Regions from separate parts of the Oceanibaculum nanhaiense genome, predicted to be linked through region 2. Evidence: riboswitches for the same ligand, from Rfam matches in the RefSeq annotation. Region 2 holds a riboswitch; the other holds the start of a gene.
The links. Region 2 has a riboswitch for thiamine pyrophosphate ahead of thiO (glycine oxidase ThiO). Riboswitches for the same ligand answer to the same signal wherever they lie in the genome.

Region 1 (4,411 bases), on a different contig from region 2:
CGGGTGCCGGCGCTTCTGCTGCGGTTGGCGCGTGGTGCGGTGCCGGTGCAGTTGTCTGGGCTGTGGCTTGCGGCGTCGGAGCAGCCGGTGCAGCCGTCTCGGCCGGGGTTGCAACAGCAGCAGCCGGAGCCTCGATGGGGGCGGGACCGGCGACAACCTCGGAGAATTTCTCGAAAAACTCGCCGGACAGTTTCTTCGCCGTCGAATCGATCAGGCGGGAACCGATCTGCGCCAGCTTGCCGCCGACATTGGCGGTGACCGTGTAATGCAGGATGGTTGCGTTGGGGCCATCCTCTTCCAGCCGCACCTTGGCGCCGCCTTTGGCGAAGCCGGCGGCGCCGCCCTTGCCCTCGCCGCTGATGGTATAGCTTTCGGGCGGGTTCAGCTCGGACAGCGTGACCTCGCCACCAAAGGTGGCACTGACCGGGCCGACCTTGGCCTTCACCTTGGCGCTGAACTTGTCATCGCCATGCTTTTCGATGGACTGGCAGCCGGGAATCGCCTGGCCCAGGATGTCCGGATTGTTCAGTGCCTCCCAGACCTTCTGGCGCGGTGCGGGAATACGTTGTTCGCCCGTGAGCTCCATGTCGCTCTCTCTCGCTATCGGCTTCGGCTGTGCCACCCCCGGCGCAGTGCGCCAGGGACGGCGTTTCGCCCGCAACCTTAGTCGAGCGTCCGGAGGGGGGCAAGCACGCCCCGGCCCCTATCCGGTGTGCGGCGGTATATTAGTAAGGCAGTTCCACCGCGTAGCTGGAGACCGGCTTGATCTCCCTGATCAGCTTGGCGTCGAACAGGAACCGGGCAAACCGGTCATAGCGCGCATTGTCCATCGCCGCCGGCCGATGGGCGAAGCGGGCCAGTGTGTCGAACCAGGCGCGGCGGTTCAGCTCGTCATCCAGTTCCGGCCGCTTGGCACGGAATGTGTCCCAGGTTTCCTGCGGATGGTTGATGAGATACTGCGTGCCCTTCTCGACGGCGGTCAGGAACCGGCGCAGGCGCGGATCGCTAATGCTGTCCCTGTGCGCGACATAGATCAGCTGGTCGAAGGGCGGTACGCCATGTTCCTCGATGAAGAAGGGACGGCCCTTCTTGCCGATGAGGTCCATCTGGGTCAGTTCGAAATTCCGGTAGGCGCCGACCACCGCATCGACCTTGCCGGAAGCCAGCGAGGGCGAGAGCGAGAAGTTCACGTTCACCAGCGTAATGTCGTCCAGCGTCAGCCCGACCGAGCGCAGCACCGCGCCGAGAACGGCTTCCTCCGTGCCGCTGACCGAGAAACCGACGGTCTTGCCCTTCAGGTCGGCAACGGTTTTGACCGGACCGTCGGCCAGGGTGAGGATCGTGGAGAGCGGCGTGGCCACCAGCGTGCCGATGCGCACCAGCGGCAGGCCCTGGTCGGCCTGCAGATGCAGCTGCGGCTGGTAGGAGATGGCAATCTCCGCGCGCTTCGCCGCGACCAGCTTCGGCGGGTCGTTCGGGTCGGCTGGTGCGATCAGCTCAATCTCCAGATTTTCATCGGCAAAATAACCCTGGTCGAGTGCCACGAACAGCGGCGCATGGTCGGGGTTTATGAACCAGTCGAGCAGCACCGTCAGCTTGTCGGCGGCATGGGCCTGCATCGGTAGCGCGACGATAGCTGCAAAAGCGAGCGAACGCAAAAGCTTGCGGATCATTCCTTATATCCTATCGAGGGTTATCTGAGGTCCGAATGATCGGTCTCCGGCTGCCAGTGCAGGATGCGCCGGCTGGCCAGGTCGATCGTGAAATAGAGGGTGATGGCCATCGCCGCCAGCACCAGCAGCGCGGCGAACATCAGGTCGATCTGCAGCCGGGCATTGGCGTGCAGCATCAGGTAACCGAGGCCGGCGCTGGACCCCACCCATTCGCCGACGACCGCGCCGATCGGGGCGACGGCGGCGGCGATGCGCAACCCGGCGGCAAGGCCGGGCAGGGCGGCCGGCACGCGCACCCGCCAGATCAGCCGCCAGCCATGGCAGCCCAGCGTGCGGGCGCTGTCGATCCAGGCCCGGTCGGTGCGGCGCAAGCCATCATGGAAGGCGGCGGTTACCGGGAAAAAGATGATGAGGGCCGCCATCGCCACCTTGGAGGCCAGGCCATAGCCCAGCCACAGCACCAGAATCGGCGCCAGCGCGAAGACCGGGATCGCCTGGCTGACCACCAGCACCGGCATCAGCCAGCGCCGGACCTCGCCGGACAGTGCCATAACCAGCGCCGTGGAGACGCCCAGCGACACGCCCAGCAGCAGCCCGACGACGATTTCCGTCAGGGTTACGCCAGCATGGGGCAGGATGATGTTGCCGCGCTGTATCAGGGCGTCATAGACATCGGCCGGGCCGGGCAGCAGGAAGGATTCGATGCCGGTCAGCGACACCAGCGCCTGCCAGGCCAGCAGCAGGCCGGCCAGCGTCACGGCGGGGCGGAACAGCATCCAGCCCAGGGCGCGCATATATCGGAAAAAGAGTGTGCCGTGCATGTCCTCTTCCCTACGCCCGTGCTAACGGGATCAGGTTCTTGGGGTCGTCGCATCCCCGCGTGGGAGGCGACCTCTCAGCCTTATGGCTCCCCCGAGGTCGGCGCGAACTATGGCACAGGCATTCCGTCATGCAAGGGGCGATCTGCGCATGCCACGATTGACCGCATGCGGTCGGCGACGTACCTGAAGCTCATGCTTGAAAAGCCGATCCTTCTGGGCAGCGACATCTACCGGCACTCGATCTATGGCCGGAAGCATCCGCTGTCGATCCCGCGCGTCGCGGCGGTGCTGGATATGATCCGGGCGCTGGGCTGGTTCGATGCGGGACGTTACCGTGCCGTCGAACCGGCGACGCGCGAACAGCTCGTCCGCTTCCACGCGCCCGATTATGTCGATGCGATCATCCGGGCGGAGGAAACACGGACCGTCCCGCCGGAGGATCAGGAGCGCTACAATATCGGGCGCAACGGCAACCCGGTCTTCGCCGAGATTTTCCGCCGGCCCGCCACCTCCTGCGCTGCCTCCATCCTGGCCGCCGGGCTGCTGAAGGAGGGCGGGGTGGTGCATAATCCGGCGGGCGGTACGCATCACGGCCGGCCCGACCGGGCCAGCGGATTCTGCTATTTCAACGATGCGGTCCTGGCGATCCTTACCTTTCTGGATCAAGGGCTTGAGCGCATTCTCTACATCGATCTCGACGCCCATCACGGCGACGGGGTGCAGGACGCCTTCCATGACGAGGAGAGGGTGCTGACGATCTCGATCCACGAGCAGGGTCGCTGGCCGCGCACCGGCGCTCTGGATGACCGGGCTGGTGGCATGGCGCGCAACATCCCGGTGCCCGAAGGCTTCAACGACGATGAACTGGCTTATCTGGTGGGCGAGGCGCTGCTGCCGACGGCGCAGCGCTTCCGGCCGCAGGCCATTGTGCTGCAATGCGGCTGCGACGGGCTGGAGGATGATCCGCAAAGCCGGCTGTCGCTGTCCAACCGGGCGATCTGGGGCGCCGTGGAGACGCTGCACCGGATGGCGCCGCGCGCCCTGGTGCTCGGCGGCGGCGGCTATAATCCCTGGGCGGTGGTGCGCTGCTGGGCCGGCATCTGGGGCGTGCTGAACGGCCACCCCCTGAACGGACAGGCTCTTGACGATCCGCTGCCAATGCCGGCGCAATCGCTGCTGCGGGAGATTGTCTGGAACCACAGCCGGGGGCGCACTCCGCCGGAACACTGGTTCACCACGCTGGCGGACGATCCGCGCCCCGGTCCGGTGCGGCCGGAAATCCGGGCGGCGGCCAGGGCAATTCTGGAGGATTAAGGTTTGGGAATGCGGAAATTATTCTCTCTGGTGCCGGCTCTGGCGCTGCTGCTGGCCTTCTGGACCGGCAATGCCACCGCGCAGGGGGCTGCAAGCTTCGAGCGCAGCGGCCTGATCATCGAAACGGCGCAGGGCCAGCAGCACCGGTTCGATATCGAACTGGCGGTGACACCGGCGCAGCAGGCGCAGGGGCTGATGTATCGCCAGCGGATGGCACCCGATGCCGGCATGCTGTTCCTCTATGACCGGCCGCAGAGTGTCGCCATGTGGATGAAGAACACGCTGATCCCGCTGGACATGCTCTTCATCGACACGAAGGGGCGGATCACCGGCATCGAGGAACGCACCGTGCCGTTCTCGACCCAGACCATCGAGTCGCCGGGCCTCGCCAGCGCCGTGCTGGAACTGAACGCCGGCACCACGGAGCGCCTCGGCATCCGCGTCGGCGACCGGCTGGTGCATCCGGCGTTTCAGTAAACCTACCGCTTGCCTTACCGCTTCCGGGCCAGCGTCAGCCCGTCGCCGATGGGGATCATCGCCGGGGTGACGCGCTCGTCCTTGGCGATCTTCGCGTTCAGCGCCCGGATGGCGAGCGTGTCCTCA
Region 2 (4,411 bases):
CGAAATCGCCGCCACCATCGCCTCGGCGGTGGAGCAGCAGGACGCGGCGACGCAGGAAATTTCCCGCAATGTACAACAGGCCTCGGCCGGCACGCAGGAGGTTTCCGGCGCCATCGTCCAGGTCAGCCAGGCGGCATCCGAGGGTGGGACGGCGGCCAGCCAGGTGCTCGACAGCGCCCAGGAATTGTCCCGTACGGCGGCCCAGCTGCGCAATGAGATGGGCAATTTCCTGAACCGCATCCGCACTGCTTGAGGCAGGCCGATTTCGATGGGATTAATAAACAGCGGGGCTTCGGCCCCGCTGCTGCCGTGCGGGCGTTTTAACAAACCCTCAATGATTACCTTTTAATTTCCATAGGCCTTACCCGCCGACAAACGCGACGCGACAGCCCCGAGGAACGCATCAGTTGTTTAGCCACGAAACGGTGCCGGATATCGCCCCGCAGCAGGCGGACGGGCTGTTGCGGAATCGGGCGACGATCCTCACCAACCTCGTCGTCGCCCTGCTCTCCCTCTTCGTGTTGTGGGATACGCTGCCGGCGGCGACCGAACTGGCCTGGATCGCCGGCATGACGGCCCTTGCCATCTCACGGCTTTTGCTGTCGCACTGGCTGCGCAAATCAGCCTGGCCGGCCCGCCGGAAACTGCATGTCTTCACCGCGGGCGCGGTGCTGAGCGGCCTCAGCTGGGGCTGCCTGCCGGTGCTGCTGCTGCCGGTTGGCGGCGTCGAGGATTTCGCCTTCGCCGGCTTCATGATCGCCGGCATGACCGCCGGCGCCATCACCGCCCTGTGCTGGTATCAGCCGGCCTATCTGGGCTATCTGCTGGGCGCCACCCTGCCGCTTGCCGCCTGCCTGCTGCTGCTGAAGCAACCGGTCTATCTGGCGATGGGCGGGCAGGTGCTTTTTTACGCCATCATGCTGGCGGTGATCTCGGTGTTCTACAGCCGCCGGCTGCTCCAGACGCTGCGGCTGGAAAACGAACTGGACCGGGAACACCGGAGGCTGGAAGCCACCCGCCAGGAACTGGCGCTGGCGCAACACAATAAATGGCAGACCCTGGCGCAGCTCAGCCACCATCTGCGCACGCCGATGAACGCCGTGATCGGCTTTTCCGACATGCTGCGCAGCGAGGTGCTGGGGCCGATCGGCAACCCGAAGCACAAGGATTACATCAACGACATCCACGACAGCGGCACCCGCGCGCTGCAGATCATCACCAAGATTCTCGATGTCTCGCAGGCCGAGGCCGGCATGCTGACGCTCGTCAAAACCGATGTCGATGTCCGGGAGACGCTGGCGGATTGCCTGCAAAGCCATGGCGCGGCAGCCGCGCAACGCGGGGTGACACTGACCTCCAGGGTCGCGGAGAACCTGCCCCGGCTGCTGTGTGACTGCGCCCGCCTGCAGCAGATTCTGGACCAACTGCTATCCAACGCGCTGCGCCACACCCCGGCCGGCGGGCAGATCACACTTTCCGCCGACATCGAGGAATCGCACTGGCTGGCGATCCGCATCGCCGATACCGGCCCCGGCATCCCGGAGGACCGGCTGGCCGAAGCGATGACCCCCTTCGTGCAGTTCGACAACGCGATGGTGCGGCAGCATGACGGCATCGGCATCGGCCTGCCGCTCGCCCGCCGGCTGGTCGAACTACATGGCGGCGAATTCACCCTGACCAGCGCCCCCGGCCAGGGCACCATCGCCACCATCCGCCTGCCATTGCCCTGATCAGTGCGACCTCTATACGGAGCATGTGAAAACGGCGGGGCTCCGGCCCCGCCGTTGCATTTCATGGCAGAACCATTACATGGCATAGTGTAGCTGGGGTGCCGGGGCGGGATGAGCCGATCCGGCTGAGAACATACCCATTGAACCTGATCTGGATCATGCCAGCGAAGGGAGCGTTACCATGTCACCTAAACTACCCGGCAAACCATCCGTCGCCATCATCGGTGCCGGCGTCTGCGGCCTTGGCATCGGCTGGCGGCTGGCTCAGGCCGGTTGCCGCGTTTCCGTGTTCGAGCGCGGCCAGGCCGGGCGCGGCGCCAGCTGGGCCGCCGCCGGCATGCTGGCCGCCAATGCCGAAACCGAGCCCGGCGAGGAATCCCTGCTGCCGCTGACGCTGGCCAGCCAGAAGCTGTGGCCCGGCTTCGCCGCCGAGCTGAACGCGGCGTCGGGCATCGATGTCGAATATCGCGAGACCGGCACGCTGGTCGCCGCCACCAATCGCGACGAGGCGGAGCAGCTGCGCTTCACCTACGAATTCCAGCGCGACCTTGGCCTCGCCGTCGACTGGCTGAGCGGCGCCGAGGCCCGGAAGCGCGAGCCCTATCTGCGGCCCGGCATCACCGGTGCCGTCTGGGCGCCCGATGACCATCAGGTCGAGAACCGCAAGCTGGCCGCGGCACTGCAGGCGGCCTTCGCGAAGGCAGGCGGGGTGCTGCACGAGAACAGCCCGGTCACCGGCATCGAGACCGAGGCCGGCCGCGCTGTCGGCGTTAGGATCGGCGACAATCTCCACAGGGCCGATATCGTGGTGCTGGCCGCCGGCTCCTGGTCGCGCGACATCCCCGGCCTGCCCGACATCGCGCTGCCGCCGGTGCGCCCGGTGAAAGGCCAGATGCTGAGCCTGCGCATGGACCCGAAAGCGCCGCTGGCCACATCCGTATTGTGGGCACCGAAAATCTATCTGGTGCCGCGCGCCGATGGCCGCCTGATCGTCGGCGCCACCGTCGAGGAAAAGGGCTATGACCCGCACATGACGGCGGGTGGCGTGCTGGCGCTGCTGGACGCCGCCTGGCGGGCGGTCCCCGCCATTGAGGAACTGCCGATCGAGGAGATGTGGGTGGGGTTCCGCCCGACCAGCCGCGACGACGCGCCGATCCTGGGCGAGAGCGGGCTCGACGGGCTGCTGGTGGCGACCGGCCACCACCGCAACGGCATCCTGCTGGCGCCGATCACCGCCGACGCCATCGCCCGGCAGATCCTGACCGGCAGGACACTTTCCGAAGCCGCCCCCTTTACGCTGGCGCGCTTCGCCGCTAAGTCAGCGGCAACGTCCGAGATTGCCGCAGAATGAGTATGAGTGCGATGAGCGACAGCAAGACCGTTGTTCCGATCCGCCTGAACGGTAAAGCTTACGGCACGATGGCAACGACCATCGCCGCCCTGCTGGCCGAGCGGGGCATCGATGCCAGCCGGCCCGGCATCGCCGTGGCGGCGAACCAGAAGGTCGTGAAACGCAGCGACTGGGCGGCGACTCCGGTCAGCGCCAATGATGATATAGAGATCGTACAGCCCTTCCAGGGCGGGTGAGAGCATGAACGCTATACAGAACGCCGCGAAAGACCCCTTCACGCTGGCTGGCAAGAGCTTCGGTTCTCGCCTGCTGATCGGCACGGCGGGCTACCCCAACCGCCAGGTCATGCTGGATGCGCTGACGGCCAGCGCGGCGGAGATCGTCACCGTGTCGATCCGCCGGGTCAGCACCGAATCCCATGCCGAAAATCTGTGGGACGTGCTGAAGGACCGCTGCCACCTGCTGCCCAACACGGCGGGTTGCGGCACCGTACGCGACGCCGTGCTGACCGCGCAGCTGGGGCGCGAAGCGGTCGGCACCGACTGGGTGAAGCTGGAACTGATCGGCGACCGCGAGACACTGTACCCCGACGTCGCGCAGCTGGTCGAGGCGGCGGAGGAGCTGGTGAAGGACGGCTTCATCGTGCTGCCCTACTGCACCGACGATCCGGTGGTCTGCCAGAAGCTGGCCGATGTTGGCTGCGCCGCCGTCATGCCGCTGGCCTCGCCCATCGGCTCCGGCATGGGGCTGGTGAACCCGTATAATCTGGAGATGGTGTGTAACCGCTCCACCGTGCCGGTAATCGTCGATGCCGGTATCGGCACCGCCTCCGACGCCGCCCGCGCGATGGAGATCGGCGCCGACGCGGTGCTGCTGAACACCGCCATCTCCAAGGCGCGCAACCCGGTGCTGATGGCGGCCGCCATGCGCGACGCCGTGGCCGCCGGCCGCGCCGCGCGCCGCGCCGGGCGTATCCCGCGCAAGGGCTATGCCGAGGCGTCGAGCCCGCAGCTCGGCATGATCGGCTCTTGAGGCCGCTTCCCGCGCCGCTGCTGCTGATCACCGACCGGACGCAGAACCCCCGCCCGCTGATCGAGACCGTGGCGGCAGCGCTGGAGGGGGGCTGCCGCTGGGTCATGCTGCGCGAGAAGGACCTGCCGCCGGACGCGCTGCTGGATCTCGCGCGCCAGATATCGGCGTTGACCTCGGCCAGCGGCGCCACCCTGTCAATCAACAGCGATGTCGCGGCAGCGAAGGCGCTGAGGGCCGGGCTGCACCTGCCGGCGGACGGCTCCGCCCTGGCGGCCCGCGCCGCGCTGGGACCGGCTGC

Region 1: another riboswitch for thiamine pyrophosphate. It lies ahead of BKM74_RS14875 (ABC transporter permease); the one in region 2 lies ahead of thiO (glycine oxidase ThiO).

The regions. Positions count from the first base shown of each region.
Region 1 covers NZ_MPOB01000009.1:33,333-37,743, forward strand. Annotated here, with positions in the region: gene BKM74_RS14865 (CoxG family protein) at 1-586, opposite strand, end outside; gene BKM74_RS14870 (ABC transporter substrate-binding protein) at 726-1,673, opposite strand; gene BKM74_RS14875 (ABC transporter permease) at 1,694-2,494, opposite strand; TPP riboswitch at 2,484-2,597, opposite strand; gene BKM74_RS14880 (acetoin utilization protein AcuC) at 2,660-3,808, shown strand; gene BKM74_RS14885 (DUF192 domain-containing protein) at 3,818-4,285, shown strand; gene BKM74_RS14890 (class I SAM-dependent methyltransferase) at 4,300-4,411, opposite strand, start outside.
Region 2 covers NZ_MPOB01000002.1:361,132-365,542, reverse strand. Annotated here, with positions in the region: gene BKM74_RS04845 (methyl-accepting chemotaxis protein) at 1-253, shown strand, start outside; gene BKM74_RS04840 (sensor histidine kinase) at 408-1,730, shown strand; TPP riboswitch at 1,815-1,922, shown strand; gene thiO (glycine oxidase ThiO) at 1,912-3,081, shown strand; gene thiS (sulfur carrier protein ThiS) at 3,093-3,317, shown strand; gene thiG (thiazole synthase) at 3,322-4,113, shown strand; gene BKM74_RS04820 (thiamine phosphate synthase) at 4,110-4,411, shown strand, end outside.